DNA from 2 places in the Lactobacillus sp. VURO6/B1 (VP7) genome. Region 1 is predicted to be linked to the other one. Evidence: riboswitches for the same ligand, from Rfam matches in the RefSeq annotation. Region 1 holds a riboswitch; the other holds the start of a gene.
What was found. Region 1 has a riboswitch for FMN ahead of ribD (bifunctional diaminohydroxyphosphoribosylaminopyrimidine deaminase/5-amino-6-(5-phosphoribosylamino)uracil reductase RibD). Riboswitches for the same ligand answer to the same signal wherever they lie in the genome.

Region 1 (17,888 bases):
GAAGCTGAAGGTGTAACAGAGTCAGGTCTTGACCGATTAATTAGAGCAGCTTACCACATTTTGGGCCTAAGAACTTTCTTCACAGCTGGTGGACCCGAGACACGTGCCTGGACTTTCCATAAGGGCATGAAAGCACCACAAGTTGCCGGCGTTATTCACTCAGATTTTGAACGGGGATTTATTCGTGCCGAAGTAGTTTCATTTACCGATTTGGATAAATATGAAACCATGCAAAAGGTCAAAGAAGCCGGGAAATTACGTCTTGAAGGAAAAGATTATGAAGTCCAAGACGGTGACATTATTGAATTTAGATTTAACGTTTAGGAAAAAATAATGGCAGAAAAGAAAACTGAAGTACAAGCTAAAATCGATACTAATAAGCAAGAAAAATTAAAAGAGAAAGTAGTCAATCAGAATAAAGATGATGAGGTTAAACAGATGAAACCTGATCAGTTGCGCAAGCAACTCAGCAATAAAAATTCTGATTACATTTTTCGCTTGCAAAAGGAGCTTGAAACACAAGGTAAAATGAGTCATGAAGATGCTCAAAAGAAAATAGATGAGCTTTTGAATGATTTAATAATTGCACAGCGTCATGGTCAGCCGGCCAATACATACTATAATATGTCACCTAAATTAAAAGCTGCTGATATGCTAAAGCCGAAAAAGCGGAAAGCGTCTGATATTCCGTTTTGGCAATACGCCACAGATAATGCTTTATTTTATGTTGCCCTTTTCTTTGGTCTTTTTGGCTTAATTGGTTTATTCCAAAAGAATAACAAATATAATTCAGAGATGGGTGCCTTAACTTTGCTGATTGTTGGTGCTGCTTTAGGCGTTTTTATGACGAAGTATAATGAATGGGTCTTACCTAATGGCGGTAAAAATCGTAAAATTCCTTGGTCAAAATTAATTTGGGGTTTTATTTTAATGATGGCATTACTCTTTATCTGCTTTGGCGTACTGTCTCTGCGGGCATTACAAATTATAAATCCGGTTTTACCTGGAATATATAATTTAATAATTGCTGCGGTAGTATATGGTATTCGCTGGCTTTTCCGTCGACATTATCAAATCATTGGCTCTGCCTTTTCACCAGCTGATAGGAGCAAATAGGGTGCTTTTTGTCAAGAAAAGAGCTATACTTAGATAACTATATATTTTAAAGGATAAATAGATTTGCTATGAATCTATTTATCCTTTTTAAACTGAAGTACACGTTTAAAAACAACGCATTAATAAATTAGAAAGAGGTATTTAATGATTAACACGCTGAGTAAGTCAATCAGGCAGTATAAAAAACTGTCTTTGCTGTCACCACTCTTTGTCACTGGTGAAGTTATCATTGAAATGTTAATACCATATTTGGTCGGTATTTTAATTGATAATGGCATTATGAAAGGGAACATGCCCTATATTACTAAAAGCGGTATTGTTTTATTGGTGTTTACGGTTCTTTCACTTGTTTTAGGTTCTGGTGCCAGCTATGCCTCTGCTCATGCTGCAGCTGGGTTTGCAGCTAATTTACGTAAAGATATGTTTTATCATGTGCAAGACTACTCTTTTGAAAATATTGACAATTTTTCTAGTGCCAGTTTGGTTACGAGAATGACGACTGACGTTAATAACGTTCAGATGTCGTATCAAATATTAATTAGAATTGCAGTCAGAGCGCCAATGATGTTATTGGTTTCAATAATCATGTCTGTTATTGTCAGCCCCCAATTGTCACTGGTATTTGTAGTGATTGCCCCAATTTTTGTTATTCTGCTTGGTATCATTATTAAAAGTGCCAGCAAGTATTTTCCTAAGATTTTTAGGGGTTATGACCGCATGAACCAAGTAGTGCGGGAAAACATTCGCGGCATTCGTGAAGTTAAAACCTATGTTCAAGAAGAAGCACAAACAGTTAAATTTAAAAAATCTGCCGGCTTTATCTACAGACTATTTGCCACTGCCCAAAAAATCATGTCACTGAACTCACTGGTGGTTATGGCAGTGTTAAATATTTCTAACTTGGCTATTTGCTGGTTCGGGGCCAAAGAAATTGTTGGTGGCAGTTTACAAACTGGGCAGCTTATTTCAATGTTTTCATATTCAAACTCTGTCTTAGGCAGTTTGAATATGTTGGCAATGATCTTTACTCAGCTGGTTGTTTCTGCTGCTAGTGGACACAGAATTGCGGACGTTATCAATGAAAAACCATCAATTGAAAATCCACGCAAGCCTTTAAAGCATGTAAATAATGGTGAAGTAATTTTTGATCACGTTAATTTTAAATATGATCCAGATGATAAGAACCTGGCTTTGAACAATATCAATTTAACCATTAAACCGGGTGAGACAATTGGTATCATTGGGAAAACCGGATCATCTAAATCAACCTTAGTATCCATGATTCCCCGACTTTATGATACGGATTCTGGAGCAGTTCGGGTATCAGGACATAATGTAAAATCATATGATTTAAAAACACTGCGTGACAACGTAGCGATGGTTTTGCAAAATAATGTTCTGTTTTCAGGAACCATTAAGGAGAACCTGAAATGGGGTAACGAAAATGCCACTGATGAAGAAATTGTTGCTGCTGCCAAAATTGCTCATGCAGATGATTTTATTCGTGAAATGCCTGACCAGTATGAAACTATGGTTGAACAAGGCGGGGCTAATGTTTCCGGTGGCCAAAAGCAAAGAATTACAATTGCACGGGCATTGCTAAAGAGGCCCAAGATTTTAATTTTGGATGATTCTACTTCAGCGGTTGATACACAAACTGAGCGTCAAATCCGCGAAGCACTGGTAGAAAATATGCCGGATACCACTAAAATAATTATTTCGCAGAGAATCGTATCCATTAAGGATGCAGACAGAATAATTGTCATGGATGATGGTAAAATTCAGGATATTGGTACGCATGAAGAACTGATGCAACGCAATGACTTGTACAGCTCGATTGCCAAGTTTCAAGAAGAACAAAAGAAGTAGGTGATTAATTTGAATAAAGCAGTGGAAAAGCAAAATAACCAAGTCTCTGGTAAACGTTCTACAATACTGTGGCGCCTGCTTAAATTAGTTGCCAGTACTAGTCCCTTGATGCTCATCAGTTCTACAGTTGCCATAATTCTCACGGCTGCTGCAAATGTTTTAGGATCCTTATTTATCGAACGCTTGATAAATACTTATATTATTCCGCTAACTAAAGAGGCCAGACCAGATTTTGGTCCACTTTTGCACGCAATTGCAGTAATGTTTGGCTGTTATGCTATTGGATTTATTTCTAATTATCTTTTTGCAATGTTAATGGCAGTTTTAGCTCAAAAAGTCCAATTCAGAGTGCGGATGGAAATGTTTGAGCACATGGAAAAATTGCCAATTTCTTATTTCGATGAGAATGATTATGGCGACATCATGAGCTGTTACACTAACGACATTGATACGTTGCAACAAATGATTTCACAATCGATTCCGCAGTTTATGAACTCAACTTTAAACCTTATTTTCGTTTTGGGTGCGATGCTGGTTTTGAGCTGGCAACTAACTATTTTTACTTTAATAGTCTTTGCTCTTTCTATTATCGTTGTACGCTTTTTAACGATACGTTCAGCTCATTACTTTAAGCTGCAGCAAAAAGAATTAGGGCAAGTTAACGGTTATAATGAAGAAATGCTTAATGGCCTTAAGGTAATTAAAGTCTTTAGCCATGAGCCAGAAGTTGAGCAAGATTTTAATACTTATAACGATTCATTGCAAGTAGCATCTGGCAAGGCTCATACTTATGCCACAATTTTATTTCCAATTATGGGTAACTTGGGCAACTTGCTTTATGTTTTAATTGCTGTTTTAGGTGGTGCGGTGGCCATCAATCATATTGCACCTCTTTCATTAGGAGTTATTGGTGCCTTTTTGCAGTTATCAAAACAGTTTGCAATGCCGATAGCTCAGATTTCACAACAGTTAAATTCTATCGTAATGGCTTTAGCCGGTGCGGAAAGAATTTTCAAATTAGAGGATCAGACAGTTGAAGTTGATGATGGTGATGTAACCATCACTAAGGACGAAGATGTAAAGGGTGCTTGGCACTGGAATGTACCGCAAAAAGATGGGTCAGTGAAGAAAGTTACTGTCAATGGTCATATTGTTTTTGATCATGTCAACTTTGGTTATTCGCCAAATAAACAAATCTTGTATGATATTTCGATTGATGCCAAACCGGGTATGAAAGTAGCGCTAGTTGGTGAAACCGGAGCGGGCAAAACCACTATTTCTAATATGATTAATCGTTTCTACGAAATTAACTCTGGTACTATAACTTATGACGGTATTCCAATTAATAGAATTAAAAAAGATGATTTAAGGCGGTCGTTATCAATAGTACTGCAGGACACACACATGTTTACTGGTACAGTCATGGATAATATTCGCTTTGGTAATGCTGAAGCAAGTGATGATGATGTGTACCAGGCAGCGCACTTATCGCATGCCGATGAATTCATTCATCACTTGGACGAAGGCTATAAAACTATTATCGATGGTAATGGCGGAGACCTGTCTCAGGGTCAAATGCAGCTGCTCAGTATTGCGCGGGCGATGATTGCGGATGAGCCAGTCATGATTTTAGATGAGGCAACTTCCAGCATTGATACCCAAACTGAAAAGCTAGTGCAGGCTGGTATGGATAATCTGCTTGCAGGACGTACAAGTTTTGTTATTGCCCACCGTCTTTCAACAATTGTTAACTCGGACTTGATTTTAGTACTTGATCATGGTCATATTATTGAAGCCGGCAACCATGAGCAGCTTCTAAAGCAAAAGGGTTACTACTACGAGTTATATACTGGTAAAAAAGAAATACAGTAATTTTGATAAAATTTTCTCAGCATTATGGTGCTGGGAATTTTTTTGCTTCAAAAGACCTGCAAGCAATAATTGCTTACAGAACGCAGGTTTGTGTTATGGTAAGGTTTAAGAAATTAGCTAGGTCTAAAGCAATTAACATAGTGCTTTATGTAATTTAGGATAATTAAAAAAACTGGCATAGACAAAAGGAATTACGCAAATGAATCAAATCATCCAAATTTTAAGTGAACGCCGAGGCGATTTAGGGATCGCACTACTGCAACACATACAGATATCATTAATTTCACTGCTAATTGCTATGGTTATTGCAATGCCACTAGCTTTTTGGACTGTAAAACATGCCAAAGTAGCAGAATTTTTATTGCAAATTGCCAGTATCTTACAAACTATTCCTTCTTTGGCACTTCTGGGTTTGCTAATACCACTTGTCGGCATAGGAACAGTTCCTGCGGTAATTGCCTTGATAGTGTATGCTTTATTGCCTATCTTTCAGAATACTTATTTGGGGCTAACAGAAATTGATCCAGCTCTGGAAGAAGCTGCAGATGCGTTCGGCATGTCACGCATGCAAAAACTGGTCAAAGTTGAATTACCATTAGCTATGCCCACAATTATTTCTGGTATTAGGACAGCTTTAGTTTTAATTATCGGAACAGCTACTATGGCAGCATTAATTGGTGCAGGTGGACTTGGTAGTTTTATACTCCTGGGAATTGACCGTAATAATACGGCTTTAATAATTATCGGTGCAGTTTGTTCAGGTGCCCTGGCTATTATCTTAAGTGCCTTGATCAAGTGGTTAGAACATGCTTCAGTTAAAACCGCTTTAGGAGTTTTAGCTGTCAGTGTTCTGTTTCTAGCAGGCAGTGGTGTTTATGAAACTGTTGTTAATCAAAAAGAGACGATAACTGTTGCTGGTAAGCTGGGCTCTGAACCCGAAATTTTGATTAATATGTACAAAGAATTAATTGAACAGGGTGATTCGCACATTCAAGTGACGCTCAAACCTAATTTTGGTAAAACTACTTTTCTCTTCAGTGCATTAAAAAACAATAAGATCGATATTTATCCAGAGTTTACAGGCACTATTTTAGAAACTTTTGCTAAAACTCCGGTAAAAACGACGGGTTTATCTGAAAAAGAAACTTATGATAAAGCTAAGGAATTAGTGAACAAGCAGGATAAACTTACTTTACTTAGGCCAATGGCCTACGATAACACTTATGCCTTAGCTGTTAAAACATCTTTTAAGCAGAAAAATCATTTAAAGAAAATCAGTGATTTGGCTAATATTACCAATAGGCTCAAGGGTGGTATGACTTTAGAATTTATTGACCGCGGGGATGGTTTTAAGGGTATAAAAAAATTATATGGTATTGACTTCCCAGTTAAATCAATGGAGCCGGCGTTACGTTACCAAGCAATAGACCAAAATAAGGTTAACATTGTTGATGCCTATTCAACAGACAGTGAATTGCGACAGTACCACTTAAGTATTTTAAAAGATAACAAACATAACTTTCCTATTTATCAGGGTGCTCCCTTAATGAGTAATGTCTTTGCACGTCGGCATCCCCAAGTAGTACGCAGTTTAAATAAATTAGCCGGCAAGATTACTGAAAAGCAGATGCAGGAAATGAATTATGAGGTCAATGTCAAAAATATGGATCCAGGCCAAGTAGCGCATCATTATTTAGTAAAACAGCATTTGCTTAAGGAGAAGTAAGATGACTTCAGCGATAAAATTTGATCACGTAAAAAAATCGTTTGCTGATAAAATAGTAATAAACGATCTTAATCTTGATATTCAACAAGGTGAACTCTTTGTCCTAGTGGGTAATTCTGGTAGTGGCAAGACAACATCAATTAAAATGATTAATCGCCTGGAAGATCCTAATGCTGGCCAAATCTTAGTTAATAAGCGCCCAACTACTGCTTATGATGTGCAAAAGTTACGCTGGAAAATTGGTTACGTTTTGCAACAAATCGCTCTTTTTCCCAATATGACCGTTGCCCAAAATATTACTCTCATACCGGAAATTCAAGGGGTAAATGTTAATCTGGAAAAACTGGCAGCTCAACTGCTGCAAAAAGTGGGTCTCAATCCGCAAGAATACGCTCAGCGTTATCCCCGTGAACTGTCTGGTGGTGAACAACAAAGAATTGGCATTTTAAGGGCTATTGCATCAAAGCCTCCTATCGTGTTAATGGATGAACCTTTTAGTGCGCTTGATCCACTTTCTCGAGCAAATTTACAAGAACTAGTTGTTGACTTGCATAAGCAACTGCATAATACTATTTTGTTTGTAACACATGATATGAACGAGGCACTTCATTTAGCTGACAGAATTGGTATTATGAAGGATGGTCAATTACTGCAGGTTGATCAGCCCGAAGAAATTTTACGACATCCAGCTGATAACTTTGTCCGAGACTTTTTCAGAGGCAGCATAGGTAGCAACTTATATGAAACTACTTTGAAGCAAGCAGCTTTATTAACTAAATTTAAACGCACTGAATCTGGTTCACGGGCGACAATGCCAGTAATTAATGTCGAGGAAACAATTGCTAAATTGTTAGCCCTTTTAAGTGAGCAAAATGAAGTGCTAGTGCAAAATTCCAGTGGGGACTTTTTAGGCCTTGTTGATCGTCAATGGCTGGTTACGTATCTGAATAATATTAATAGTTTAAAGTAGAAACTAAGCTGGAAAAATCCGGCTTTTTTAATAAAACGATAAAGTTATGCTTGAATATTAGTAGTTTGTTACAAAATTGTCTAAAATATTAGACATAGATTCTGCTACACTATATTTAGTAGAATATAAAAATAAAACGAATATAATCAATAAGTAAAAAGAAGGGAAATTAGCCCTATGAAAATTTTAGTTGTTGACGACGATAAAGAAATCGTCGAATTGTTAAGTATTTATCTTAAAAATGAAGGGTATACCCCAGTTGTTGCCTACAGTGGCAAAGAAGCAATCACAAAATTAACTACCACTCCTGATATTGCACTAATGATTTTGGATGTTATGATGCCTAATATGAGTGGAATTGATGTTATTAAGGAGGTTCGTAAGGATTCAGATATTCCTATTATTATTGTGTCTGCTAAAACTGGCGATATGGATAAAATTCAGGGTTTGATTACAGGTGCTGATGACTATGTATCTAAGCCATTTAATCCACTAGAGGTAATGGCTCGAGTTCGTTCGCTTTTGCGTCGCAGTCAAAAGCAAGTCAAAGATGATGAACCTGACATTCTTGAAGTTGGACCACTTATTATTAACCGTGATTCTCATGAAGTTAAAACAATTGATGGCAAAGATATTCAGTTGACTGCTTTGGAATTCGGTATTCTGTATCTTCTTGCTAGTCACCCTAACCGTGTATTCTCTGCAGATGAAATTTTTGAACGGGTTTGGCAACAAGAATCAATAGTTTCTGCTAAAACCGTCATGGTGCATGTTTCCCACTTGCGTGACAAGATTCAAACGGCCACAGGCGGCGAAGATGTTATTCAGACTGTTTGGGGTGTAGGCTATAAAGTTGAGGCTTAGCTAGATGAAAAAAGAAAGAGTCAAGCTGACAGCTGCTGAAAAAAGCGAGTTGTTTGCTGAAGGCGTTATAACGGTGATCTTGCTGTTATTGTTAAACCTATCGGTGATTATTTTAATCAACTTGACAATTTTACAAAATAAAAACCTGGTTAACGGTATTTATTTTTTAAAAAGGACCATTACTTTTGCTGGTGGACGTCACTTATGGTCTTGGCAAAATACCTTTATCATTTTTATGGGTATTGGTGATTTGATCGTGCTCTATTGGCGCTTAATTCGGCGTTATCATCAAATGCAGTTAAGACACGTTATTTCTGAATTGCATTATATTGCCAAAGGACATTTTGATCATACAATTTCTTTTAAAGTTAAAACAGACTTGCAGAAAGTAATTGATTCGATTAACTCATTAGTGGATAGTACAGTCAACGCCATTAATGAAGAAAAGGCAATCGAAAAGTCAAAAGACGAACTAATCAGTAATGTTTCTCATGATATCAGAACGCCTTTAACTTCTATTATCGGTTATTTAGGTTTACTTAAATCGGGGGTGTCGGATCCAGCAGATCAGCAAAAATATCTTAATATCGCATATATGAAGGCAGAACAAATGAAGTCATTGGCTCATGATCTGCTTGAATATACCACGTTAAAATCAACTAGTACCAAATTAAACTTGTCCCCCTTACATATCTTTTCTATGTTAGAGCAGGTGGCAGCAGGTTTTGAATTTGAGGGTCAAGAAAAAGGGATAGTATTTAATATAGAAGCAAGACCCAAAGATTTAACCATTCAAGCTGATGCAGAAAAATTGGTACGTGTATACAATAATCTCATCACTAACGCACTTAAATATGGCACAGGGGCAACACAAATTAATTTAATTGCCAATTTGGTTAACAACAATGAAGTAGAATTGCGAGTAGAAAATAATGGTGCCCAAATTCCTGAAGGGTCGCTAAAAAAAATATTTGAGCGCTTTTACAGAGTAGAAGGTTCCCGCAATACTAAAACAGGTGGTACAGGATTAGGCCTGTCAATTACCAAAAGCATTGTTGATCTTCATCACGGTAAGATTCGTTGTGAATCTGATAAAGATTGGACCCGTTTCATTATTTGTCTGCCTTTAAACCTAAAGAGTGAAAAAACTCCAGCATAGCTGTGGTATAATTTTGACTGAGATAATAAATAGAGGAGTATAGCATGAGTATTTCTTTAAATACCTGTATTTTAATTTTAAAAGAGCACCATCTGCTTAAATCGAGTGCTGTTCAGGACACCGTCCCATCAAAAATGGAATATGTATCATATGATTCACGTGATGTTCATACCAATACACTATTCTTTTGTAAAGGCGCTGGTTTTCGTCCTACATTTTTGTCAATGGCGAAAGCAAACGGTGCCAACTGTTATGTAGCAGAGCAACCATATCCAGAAGGCAAGGGAATGCATGCACTGATTGTGCGCAATGTTTCTAAGGCAATGGCTCTATTATCTGCAGCCTTTTTCCGCTTTCCTCAAGATGATTTATATTTAATTGCTATTACTGGTACTAAAGGTAAAACCACTACTGCTTATTTTCTAAAAGGAATGCTGGATCAAGTCAATGGTGGTAAAACTGCACTGATTTCTTCTGTCAACACAGTTGTGGGTCAGGGAAAAGACGATACTTTTAAATCCAGCTTAACCACTCCTGAATCACTTGATTTGTTCCGTGATATGCGAACGGCTGTGGACAATGGTATGACGCATATGGTGATGGAAGTTTCCAGTCAGGCTTATAAGAAAAACAGGGTGTTCGGACTAACTTATGACTTAGGCTTTTTCTTAAACATTTCACCTGATCATATTGGACCTAATGAGCATCCTAACTTTGCTGATTATCTGCATTGCAAACTGCAATTATTAGTTAATGCACGCAAGTGTATTATTAACGCACAGACTGACCACTTTGATGAAGTTTATGCTGCTGCTACGACTACTACCGCTCCAGACAGTATCTACTTATTTGCTGCTGAAAAATTTACTAATCCTAATTTAAAACAGACCATTGATTTTCGTTTTGCAACCGAAGAACTTGATATGGCTCAGACTAAATTCCAGGTATTATGTGTTAGTGATAAAGCTAAGCAACTTAAAATAGCCGGTGATTACCAGTTAAAGATGCTGGGTGATTTTAATGAATCAAACGGTACAGCTGCAGTAATTGGAGCCGGGCTTGCTGGAATGGATCATGATGATGCTGCTAAAGGTATTAGCCAAGTAACTGTTCCGGGACGGATGCAGACAGAGGTTACCAAAGAACATGGTGTAGTTGTAGTAGATTATGCACATAATGAAGCTTCGATGATGGCACTTATGGGTTTTATGCAACGCGAATTTAACAATCCCAAAATTATTGTGGTTGTAGGAGCGCCTGGCGATAAAGGAATTTCTCGCCGTCCTGGTTTTAGCCACAGTTTAAATGCCTATGCTGATAAAGCCTTTTTGACTACTGATGATCCGGGGTTTGAAGATCCAAAAGAAATTGCACAGGAGATTGATGCCGGTATTGATCATTCTAAAGTTGATGTGACAATAGAACTGGACCGTAAAAAGGCCATATATGATGCTATCAGTATGTCAAATAAAGGAGATATTGTTCTAATCTGTGGTAAAGGTGAGGACGGTTTTCAAAAAGTGCGCGGCGTGGATACTCCTTATCCCTCTGATATTACAGTTGCACAAGAAGCAATTGATGAACTTGAAGGACAAAAAGAGCACTTTAGAAGTTAGAAAAGCAGGTATTAATGAAACATTTTTTTAGTATTATTGGCGGTATGGGTACGATCGCAACGGAGAGCTTTGTTCGCATGATTAATCACCGCATCAAAATTACTAAAGATCAGGACTATTTAAATTATATTTTGGTTAACGATGCCCAAGTTCCTGATCGCACGGCTTATATCAAAGATCACAACCAACCCAATTTTTTCACTGCCTTACGAGAAGATGTGCTCCAACAAGCCCAGCTAAAACCGGACTTTTTTGTAATGCCGTGTAATACAGCTCATTATTGTTATGATGATCTGGTGGAGCTAACAGACATTCCTTTTTTGCATATGATGCGCATTGCCGTGCATAAATTTATAACAGATTATCCCCAAGAGAAAAAGATTGGGTTAATTGCCACCGAAGGGTCCATATATGATCATTTGTATGAAGACGAAATTAAACAAGTAGGTCGAGAAGTTGAACTGGGTGGTCCTGAGATTCAGCCAATGGTTACTGAGCTGATTTATTCCAACATTAAGGAAAAGGGCGTAGTTGATGGCGAACTTTATCACCACATATTGCGCACAATGCATGACAAATATGGCTGCAATGTCATATTACTAGGTTGCACAGAATTATCGTTAGCTCAGGAGAAGGCGCCAGATCATCCCTATAACGTTATTGATCCACAGGTTATCATGGCTGATGTAGCAATTGAATTGGAATTGAAGATACGTGCAGGAATGGATCCTAAAACAGCCATAGAGAAGTATCTGTATTAAAAAAAACGTAAGGTTTAACAGATTAAAATAGACTAGTAATCAATTTGGTTACTAGTCTATTTATTTTGCCAAAAAAAGTTGACAATGTTATCACTAAGTAATAGTGTATTATAAAAGTGATACAGTTAAAAATAGGAGGGCTAAGATGCTATATCTTTTGTATATATTTATTAGCATACTGATAATTGTCACTACTAATTTAGCAGTGACAACAATTTTGAGTATCAGAGACGCTTATTGCAATCATCTTAAAGATCATTCGTCATTTGGCACTGCCTTTAAAAAATATTTTGGTAAAAACAATAATATTCCTCTCCATTTGTCTGATTGGAAGTTTTAAGGAATAATTTATTTAAGTTTGATCTTATCGTATATATAATTTATATAAAACAAAAAATTGCTATTGCCGATATAGGATATCTATATTATACTGGAATCAGTTGAATACGGTTTCTTCGGGGCAGGGTGCAATTCCTTACCGACGGTGACAATTAATAATTGAAGTCCGTGACCCGCGTTTTGCGGTGGAACTAGTGCAAGTCTAGTACCGACAGTTAAAGTCTGGATGGGAGAAGAACAAACAAGATTAGACAGAAAACTCGCGTCGTTATTAAACTTCGCTGAAATCTTATTTGATAAATAAAAGATGAGCCTCGTTGATAAAATCAACGGGGCTTTTTAATGTTTAGGAAGTGAAATAGTGCAGGATAAAGATTATATGCAAATGGCAGTTCAAGAGGCTTTAAAAGCTCAGGGGATGACTTGGACAAATCCATTAGTTGGTGCAGTTTTGGTTAAAAATGAGCAAGTTTTAGCAACGGGCTATCACCATCAATTTGGCAAAGAACATGCGGAAATAAATACACTGTCACACTTAGCGGATCCCAAACAAGCTCAAGGGGCAACCTTGTACGTCACACTAGAGCCTTGCAGCCATTATGGCAAGCAACCTCCCTGTTGTAAAACAGTAGCCGAGGCCGGAATCAAAAAAGTTGTTATCGGTCAGGTCGATCCCCACCAAATTGTGGCAGGTAAAGGCATTAAATATCTTAAAAGTCATGGAGTTCAAACAGAAGTCATTGGTGGCACTGAAAGTTTAAATGTTGCGTATAACTTTTTTTATCAACAAGAAAGACCGTTTGTAACACTTAAATATGCAATGTCTATTGATGGCAAAATTAATGCTGCGGGCAAGAGAAGAACGCTTTTGACTGGGGATGCTGCTCAAGTGGATGTACAAAAATTGCGCTTGCAAAATCAAGCTATTTTAATTGGCGCAAACACATTACGCATCGACAATCCGCTGTTAACTGTCAGAATAAAAAACTTACCACATCCACCTATTAGGATTGTGTTAACTAAGGATGCCAATCGGTTGGATTTTACCAGTCAAATATTTAAGACCCGCGGTCAAATTTGGCTACTGAGTGAAACTAAATTAACACAAAAAGTTGGAGAAAATGTATGCTGTTATACTGCTAGCAAGTGGACACCAGCAAAAGTAGTACAGCTGCTAGCTGAACACGAAATTCAATCGCTGTTAGTTGAGGGCGGCAGCAATGTCCAGGCTCAGTTTGTAGCAGCCGGTTTGGCTGACGAAATAGTGACATATGTAGCTCCGATAGTTTTAGGAGGCACCGGTTTACCAGCCGTGTTCGGCCAAGCTTTAACAGAAAAAAAGAACTATCAACTTTTGGATGTTAAGAGATTCAATCAAGATATCAGAATTCGCGTGAGGAGAAAAGAATGTTTACAGGAATAATTCAAACAACGGGTACGATTACCCGTTTGGAAATTAGTGAGCAACATGCAAGACTGGGTATTTGCGCTCCAAAATTGGTGCAAAAAGATTTGCCTTTAGGAGCAAGTATCGCCGTTAACGGTATCTGTTTAACCATTACTGACTGGAGTGAAAAGGACTTTGCAGTTGATGTAATGCCGGAAACAATGAAAAGAACCAACCTTGGAAAATTGCAAAAAGGTAGTTTGGTTAATTTGGAACCTTCACTAACGCTAAATGGCAAACTTGATGGCCATATTGTTGCAGGACACATTGATACCACAGCTGAACTGGTAAAAAGGGATGAAAACGAAAATTCTATTGAGTTGGAATTTCAAGTACCACATAAGTATGACTCCTTTATTGTTGAAAAAGGATCAATCGCTATTGATGGCATCAGTTTAACCGTTACGATGGCAGAAAATGATCATTTTGGGGTAAGTTTAATCCCCTATACCATCCAAAATACTACTTTGGCTCACTACCAAGTAGGCGATAAAGCAAATATTGAAGTGGATATGATTGGCCGCTATGCAGTCAAGCAAATTCAGGCCTGGAAAAAAGAATTTTGATGGAGGAAAAAATGACAGAACAATTGAATGAAAAAATGCATAAAGTATTGCAGCACATGCTAAATGGTGGTTTGGTAATTGTGGCTGATTCACCGCAACGCGAATCTGAAGGGGATATGATTGGCTTAGCAGAAAAGGTTACACCACAAGCAGTTAATATGATGATTACTAAAGCTCGAGGATTATTATGCGTGCCAATGAGCAAAGCATATGCCGACCGTTTGCAGTTAAAACCAATTGAAACTGGTTCGAACGATACTTTTGGCACGGCTTTTACTCTTAGTGTTGACTCCACTGAAACTACAACGGGAATTTCAGCTTTTGATCGGGCAAAGACTATTAAAAAGTTAGCTGATCCTAATAGCCAATGGGCTGATTTTTATCATCCTGGTCATGTTTTTCCGCTGGTAGCTAAAGAAGGTGGCGTGCTGGAGCGGACTGGTCATACGGAAGCAGCCTTAGACTTGGCAAGACTAGCTGGTGTTGCTCCTGTTGGCTTTATCTGTGAGTGTATTAAAAAAGACGGTACAATGGCCAGGCGTAAGGACTTGAAAGCTTTAGCAGAAGGACTCGGCATACCTTATTTGACCATTGAGGAGTTAATTGAGTACCGTAAAAATCAGGAAAACAAAGATTTGGGGATTGAGTCTTTTACTAAGGTTGACTTTCCTACAAAATATGGTCACTTCCAACTTGAAGGGTTTAGAGATAAAAAGCATCCTGAAAAGCAACCTACTTTATTAATTAGTAAAGGTGAAATTAAAAAAGGTGAACCCCTTTTGTTGCGGCTTCACAGTGAATGTTTGACTGGGGATGTTTTTGGCTCTAAACGCTGTGATTGCGGCGCTCAACTTGCTGAAGCACTAACTAAGATTGAAGAAAATGGTTCAGGAGCGGTTTTATACTTACGTCAAGAAGGTCGGGGCATTGGCCTGGAAAACAAATTGCGTGCTTATAAGCTCCAAGATGAAGGTATGAACACAGTAGAAGCTAACCAGCATCTTGGCTTGCCAGTTGATGCACGCCGTTACAACGTCGCTGCCGAAATCTTACGACAAAAGGGTGTAAGTGAAGTTAATTTGATGACCAATAATCCTGACAAAGTGAATCAATTAGAAAACTATGGTATTAAAGTTACTAAACGTATTCCTGTTGAAGTAGGCATGACTGCAGAAAATAAAAAATATTTGGCAACTAAAAAGCATGAAATGAATCATATTTTAAATGAGGTGGATTAATATGAAAGAAATTATTGGGAATATTGCCCAAGGACAAGATAAAAAGATTGGTATTGTTGTAGCTCAGTTTAATGGTGTGGTAACTGATCGCCTGCTTTCAGGAGCAGTGGCACAATTAAAAAAATCGGGCGTGAAAGATGAAAATATTGTGATTGTGAGAGTGCCCGGTGCCTTTGAAATCGCCCGTACAGTCAACTGCTTGGCAAAAAGTGGCCAAGTTGACGGTATCATTGCATTAGGAGCAGTAATTCGGGGTGAAACAGCTCACTTTACCTACGTTTGTGAAGGCACTACTTCGCAGTTAGCCGCTGCATCAGCTAATGGAAATGTGCCAGTGATGTTCGGCGTGTTAATGACTGATACAGTTGCACAAGCAACCGATCGTGCTGGCGGCAAGTCAGGCAATAAAGGTGCAGAGTGTGCCACGGATGTCTTAGAGGTCTTAAATATAGAAGAACAGATTAAACAATTATAATTTAATTAAGTGCATTATCGCTATTGAGCGCCATTAATTACGCAAAAAGCCATCTCTAGAAATAGAGGTGGTTTTTTATGACTTCACGTCAACGCTTTTAATTAATTTGTTCTAAACGATACCGCTCCATATTATTGCCAAAAAGGCTAAAAATAAGTAAGAGTGCAATTCCTGCAGCAAGTAGAGTAAGAGCCGGTTGGTGGCAAGCATTGGCAATTGCAGATACTCCGACAGTAAAAAAGATATTCAATAAAGAACTCCCCAGCTGCAAAAAACTTGATTGCGCAGACTGGACCTCTTTACCGGTTCTTTTAATCCTAGTTTTGTTGCACCAATTAGCGATTGGTAAAGTTTCGCCATATATCAGTACAGTAATAATGGCCATAGTAACGATTGTTTGCTTTAAAAAGAAAATTCCTAAAGCCAGCGTGGTAATAAATACTAAAGTAGTAAGTAACCAAAATATATTATCAAAGTGGATAAGAATAGCACCTAAGAAAAGACCACTGACTACTGCAACTAGTAGCCAGTAAACTTGACTGTAATTAGGATCAATCGCTTTCCAGAAATAGATCAGCAACCCGTTAAATACTGTTTGGAGAGTACTGGTAAAGATGGCAATAATAATTGAGGCGCGTAAGCCTTTACTAGCAGCTATTTTGTGCCAAACTGTCATGAGGTGGGTTAAGGTTTTAAAACTATTTTGGTTTTTAGTAAAGTGACTTTGGCGTAAAGCAATAGAGAGAAAGATATTTATAAAAAAACCGTAGCTTGCTACTAAGAGAAAATACAAATAGTTGCGGGTAGTAAAAATTAAAACTGCCATCGCTGCCACACTGGCAATATTACCAATAAGTCCGGCAATGGAATTATAGTTAATAGTTCGCTCCAGTACATTTTCTGGCAGAAGAGACTTTAAATTCCCAGTGAAAGATAACCCTTCTACTAAGCTAAACATTGTTATACAAAGGTCAACCAGAATGTATAAGGGTACAAAGTATTTTTGCGGGAAAGTAAAAGGGAGTAATAAAAATAAACTCAGTAAAATATACATCCAGATAAGCATGCGTCGCTTATCAGTGTTGTCGAGCTTGGAACCAATAAATAAAACGCTCAAAATAAGTGCTAACGAACTGATACTCGAAATTAAGCCGTTAATAACGATATTATCTGAATATTCACGGATAATTAGTGAACCGCCAATTCCAACCAAGATGCTGCTAAAATTCGTCAAAAAATTGATTAGTGGTAATAATATTTGATTACGGCTGAGAAAGTTATTATTGTCCAATTTTGCCACGCTTTCGTTTGCTATAATGAGAAGCGTAACATGTAGGAATTTTGCTGGCAGCAAAAGTAACATAAACGGCCGTTTCTTTTACTTGAAACGGCCGTTTTTAATATACAAAATCTTGGATCTTAATTAAGTTTCTTAACAATTATTTGTTATAAATTATGCTACCAAATCCACAAAATACATAGTGTTGTTTAAATTTTTAGAGTATTATATAAATATTAAGAAAAAGTGATAGTTAGAGTTGTGATAAGGATAATATATGGTTACAATTACTGGTTTGCTTGGCGTACCCATAATTTCTAAAGTTTGTGACTTGCCACAAATATTAATTAAAACAATCAAAAAGGAGCATTTTCAAATTGCTGATGGCGATATTATTTGTGTAGCTTCTAAAATTTGCTCGCTAGCAGAAGGCGATGTTATAGATCTAAACCAAGTTGTGCCGACTCCTTTGGCACAAAAAATTCAGCAGCGAATTCTCAGAAAAGATGAGCATTTAATTCAAGTAATTATCGACCAAACCGGTGATCCCACTGGTAGCAAGCTGGAAATAAGTGGAAATCATATTGGTGC
Region 2 (4,696 bases), on a different contig from region 1:
CTGTGGCTTGTTCGAATGGAGAAGGTTCAGTTTGCTTAATTGAAAGGGAGATGCGATGTCTATCATCATCAATACCTATTACTTTAACTTTTACATCTTGGCCAGCCTTTAAAACATCGCTTGGCTTGTCAACATGTTTATATGAAATCTCGGATATATGAACTAAGCCGTCCACACCGCCTACATCAACAAAAGCACCAAAGTTAGTTAAACGAGAAACTTTACCTTCAACAACATCACCCACAACTAGTTGTGATGCAACCTTATCAAAAGCTTCTTCACGTTCTTCTTCAATCAAGTCTTTATGAGAAAGGATTAAACGATTCTTACTTGGATCAATCTCTGTAATCTTAAGTTTCATTGTTTTACCAATGAATGGCTTAAGGTCTGAAACGTAACGATTTGAAATTAGTGAAGCAGGCAAAAATCCTCTTGTACCTACATCAACTAATAAACCCCCACGAACAGAAGAGGTAACTGTACCTTCGATTGTTTTGCCTTCTTCAAAGTCTTTTTGTAACTCGTCGTATGCTTCTCTTTCCTTTAAGCGAGTAACTGAGAAGAAAAATTCACCATTTTCCTTGTCACCGCCAGCTTTTCTTAAGACTAAAGCTTTAAGTTTATCGCCCGGCTTAACTGCTTCACGTAGGTCAACGTTGCGATCCGAAGTGTATTCACGACGCGGAATCACACCTTCAATACCGGCATTTTCAACACCAACATCGATTTGACCTTCTTCAACGTCTAATACTTCAACATCTACAATATCTCCGACCTCAACTCCTTGCATTTGCTTTAATGCATCTAAAAATTGATTACTGTTTTCTGACATTATTTACCTCCCAATATCATACTCTAATTCTAAATGAAAGTTTGATATTTTTCTACTGTTTTATATTCTTTTTTATAGTTTTTTTTGACTTTTTTTAATTTCAAATAAAATTGCCTCGACGACCTGGTCAATAGTCATAGAAGTAGTATCTATTTCGATTGCATCCTCCGCTTTTTTTAAAGGTGAAATTTGACGGTGTGAATCCTTGTAATCTCTTTCTGAAATGTCGTGCTCAATTTCTGCAAGAGTTTGACTGGTTTCAATCCCTCTTTCCTTAAAATCGAGCATTCTTCTCTCAGCGCGAGAATGAACTGAAGCAACCAAAAAGATTTTAACTGCAGCGTGAGGTAAAACAGTAGTGCCAATATCACGTCCATCCATCACCACATTCATTTCACCAGCCATTTGCCTTTGGAGACTAACCATTTTTTCCCTGATGCCGGCTAATGCTGAAACTTGAGACACATTAGCTGAAATTTCAGGAGTACGTATTGCTTGAGTTATATCTTTATTACCGGCATATATTTTCTGCTGACCATTTTCAAGCTTAAATTCAATCTGTTCATGGTCAATTGCAGCTAAAATGCCCTTTTCATCACCATAATTAACGTTATTTTCTCGTGCAATCCAAGTCGACGCGCGGTACATTGCGCCCGTATCAATATATGTAAAATTAAGCTTATGGGCAATAATTTTTGCTACAGTACTTTTTCCAGCTGAAGCTGGACCATCAATTGCTATTTGCATTCCAATAAAAAAGGGACCTAAGTCCCCATCCTTTCTAAATTATCTGATTCTTAAGGTTTGTCCTGTGTCCACCTGACTGTTAGGATCAAGTTGATTCAACTCTGCCAAACGGCTAACTGAAATGTTAAAGTGCTGGGCAATACTAGTCAACGAGTCCCCTTCTTGTACGACGTATTGTTTAATCACAACACGTTTCTTTTTAGGCTTACTTGGAGTTTTTTTAGATGATTCTGTTTTTTTCTTTGTATTTGCCTTAGTTTTAGTTTCTTTGCTTTTTACAGGCGCAACCTTAGCTTTTGTCTTAGTATGTGCTTTTTTGGTGGTCTTACGTACTTCAACTACTTTTTCATGTGAGTTATTGTTTGCTGCCAAGTGATGAACCACAGGCACAAGACTAATAAGAACAACTATAATCAGTATTATCAAAGCAATCCAGCCTTTTGATACAGAAGAATAAGTTTCTACTCTTGGCTTTTGTGGACGCTTATAGTGCTGATATGGTCCTTTTGAGTTATTATTCATCTAAAAAACCTCCTTACCTAACCTGTTTAATTTTAGCATATTTAACATTTAAGTGGACAAAAAAATCGGTCATTTACTAGACCGATTTACAATATTTTAAAATTTAGTTTTTAAGATTGAAATTTTTTCTGACAAAAGGTTTAAAAGTTCTTAAAACAGTTTCAAACAGTAAATAAACTACAACACCATTAATAGTTCCTTTTAACAAATTAAACGGAACTATGATGCCAAAAATATATGCACTCATTGATGGAATATGTAGCAGTTTACCCAAGTATACTTTTTCAGTAAAAGAAAGCAAACCAGAATATCCATGTATTGCCGGCAGGTTTGGTACAGTAGTTACTGCATAAAATGGTGTCAAAACTAATGCATTTAGTACAGATAGTACGAAAGCCATTGCTAGAATACCGAGAACAATACCTAAAATTGGTTTTAAATATTTTTTAGAAAAATTCTTTTCATCTTTGCTAATATTTTTTGTTAAATAATAAAATGGCAAAGCAAAAGATATTGATGCCAGAAAAGCCGCAGACTGACCAACTAAACTTGGCAAAGCAAAGCCTTTGTATATTAAATTGATCAGCATTCTGACAAAAGCGATAAAGATACCAGGTCCGGGCCCGAATAAAAATGTCCCAATTGTAATTACGACATCCGAGAAGTCAAATTTTAGAAAACTAGTTATTGGCAATGGTATCTCCAAAAGCATTAATACATAGGCAATTGTACCAATTAAAGTATAAGCCAAAATATTAACTAAATTATTTCTGCTTTTTTTTTGCAAAATTCTTACCTCCAAAAAAACTCGGTCTGTTGCTTCTAGCAACAGACCGAGTAAAAGTAAGCTTAAGATCTTGGCTTTTAGTTTAGTCTGTCTTCTTTCATCTAGACTCTAACTATCGGTATCTCAATAGATTCCACCACTTGCGTGGGTCGTGGACTTACACCACCGGTCGGGACTTTCACCCTGCCATGAAGACAACAAACTTATTTATCAAATTTCACATACTATACTAATCTACGTTTTTTAATCTGTCAACTTCTTCATGAGACAATTCTCGGTACGTTCCTGAAATGAGAGAATCAAGTGTAAGAAAAGCGTATTTCTCGCGTGCTAATTTTTTCACCTGGTGGTGAACTGCCTTGAACATTCTTTTTACTTGATGATATTGACCTTCATGAATTGTCAACTGCACTATCTGATTGTCCTTTTTACGATCAGTCCTAATAACCTTAACTTTTGCAGGAGCACATCGATGACGATCAATTTTGACCCCATGCTTTAGCTGACTGATTTCATCAGGCGTCAAAATGCCAGAAATCTTGGCAACATAAACCTTGGCTACATTGTTTCGCGGATGCATCAATAAATTGGCCAGTTCACCATCATTGGTCATTAAAAGCAAGCCAGAAGTATCATAGTCTAGTCTGCCGATTGGATATAGGCGATAAGGCAAATCTTTAAAATAATCGACAACTGTTTTTCTGCCTTTATCATCATTTGCAGTTGAGACCACTCCTCGAGGCTTATAAAAGAGGTAGGTATGTAAACTTTCTCGTTCAATCGGTTCACCATCAACCGTGATGTTACTGAAGGTATCCACTTTGGTACCAAGTTTAGTGACTACATTGCCATCAACAGTGACTCGGCCATCAGAAATCATTTTTTCTGCCTTACGTCGTGACGCAATGCCCGCCTCAGCAATTACTTTTTGCAACCGTTCTAAAACCATTATTTTGCTCCTTTTTGAGTTTTTGCAATATTTTTATCAGCTTGACCTTTAGCTGCAAATAAATCTATTTCACCTTCACTATTGATGCTATCATCTTCGAAATCTTCTATTAAGGGTAAATCAGCCAGACTGTGATACCCGAAGTACTGCAAAAAGTACTCGCTTGTGACGTATAAATTAGGATGACCTGGTGCATCCTTTTTACCATTAATCTTTACTAATCCACGCCACATTAATGTTTGCAGAGCCCCGGACGAATTTACGCCTCTGATGTCATCTATTTCTACACGTGTAATTGGTTGCCGATAAGCAATAATAGATAGTATTTCCAATGCCGATTGACTTAAGCTCTTTGATAAATCTTTTTGAAAAAAATTTTCGATTGTTTTACTTGCCTCTGGCCTAGTGGTCAGTTTGTAAATATCATTGAGATGTTGGATTTGCAACCCTGAATCAGGATTTTTTTGTAGTTTTTCCCGTAAATTTTTGCTTAGTTCACGCAATGCAGGTTTACCGACTTGCAAAAGTTCGCATAAGTTGCTACTTTCAATGCCATTATCGCCGGCAACATATAATAGCGCTTCTAACTGCGCCATTTTACTTATCATTACTACCAACTCTTTCCAAGTCCAGGTCACCAAACATCCTCTTTTGTTTTACCCGAATTTCCTGTTTTTTACAAAGTTCAAGCAGTGCCAAAAACAGACCAATAACGTCAGATAAATTTTTCATTTTTTGACAACAGGCAAAAAAGCTTATTTGCTTCCGCCTCAGCAATTCTTTTTGCAAAAAGACACTCATTTCTTTGACAGAAGTTTCTTTAACTTCAACTGAAACAATATCAGGCTGTCTAATTTTC

Region 2: linked by a shared signal. The riboswitch ahead of ACZ2M0_RS04380 (ECF transporter S component) and the one ahead of ribD (bifunctional diaminohydroxyphosphoribosylaminopyrimidine deaminase/5-amino-6-(5-phosphoribosylamino)uracil reductase RibD) in region 1 are both predicted to bind FMN.

Annotation. Positions count from the first base shown of each region.
Region 1 is NZ_JBVOWJ010000003.1:85,773-103,660, forward strand. It holds gene ychF (redox-regulated ATPase YchF) at 1-324, shown strand, start outside; gene ACZ2M0_RS02650 (DUF1129 family protein) at 334-1,116, shown strand; gene ACZ2M0_RS02655 (ABC transporter ATP-binding protein) at 1,261-2,985, shown strand; gene ACZ2M0_RS02660 (ABC transporter ATP-binding protein) at 2,986-4,857, shown strand; gene ACZ2M0_RS02665 (ABC transporter permease/substrate-binding protein) at 5,057-6,583, shown strand; gene ACZ2M0_RS02670 (ABC transporter ATP-binding protein) at 6,585-7,553, shown strand; gene croR (response regulator transcription factor CroR) at 7,731-8,417, shown strand; gene ACZ2M0_RS02680 (sensor histidine kinase) at 8,422-9,576, shown strand; gene ACZ2M0_RS02685 (UDP-N-acetylmuramoyl-L-alanyl-D-glutamate--2,6-diaminopimelate ligase) at 9,621-11,192, shown strand; gene ACZ2M0_RS02690 (aspartate/glutamate racemase family protein) at 11,207-11,953, shown strand; FMN riboswitch at 12,401-12,534, shown strand; gene ribD (bifunctional diaminohydroxyphosphoribosylaminopyrimidine deaminase/5-amino-6-(5-phosphoribosylamino)uracil reductase RibD) at 12,654-13,715, shown strand; gene ACZ2M0_RS02700 (riboflavin synthase) at 13,700-14,305, shown strand; gene ribA (GTP cyclohydrolase II) at 14,317-15,543, shown strand; gene ribH (6,7-dimethyl-8-ribityllumazine synthase) at 15,545-16,018, shown strand; gene ACZ2M0_RS02715 (MFS transporter) at 16,116-17,381, opposite strand; gene ACZ2M0_RS02720 (coenzyme F420-0:L-glutamate ligase) at 17,575-17,888, shown strand, end outside.
Region 2 is NZ_JBVOWJ010000006.1:47,157-51,852, forward strand. It holds gene rpsA (30S ribosomal protein S1) at 1-832, opposite strand, end outside; gene cmk ((d)CMP kinase) at 905-1,579, opposite strand; gene ACZ2M0_RS04375 (LysM peptidoglycan-binding domain-containing protein) at 1,619-2,101, opposite strand; gene ACZ2M0_RS04380 (ECF transporter S component) at 2,205-2,891, opposite strand; FMN riboswitch at 2,974-3,088, opposite strand; gene ACZ2M0_RS04385 (pseudouridine synthase) at 3,118-3,837, opposite strand; gene scpB (SMC-Scp complex subunit ScpB) at 3,837-4,445, opposite strand; gene ACZ2M0_RS04395 (segregation and condensation protein A) at 4,435-4,696, opposite strand, start outside.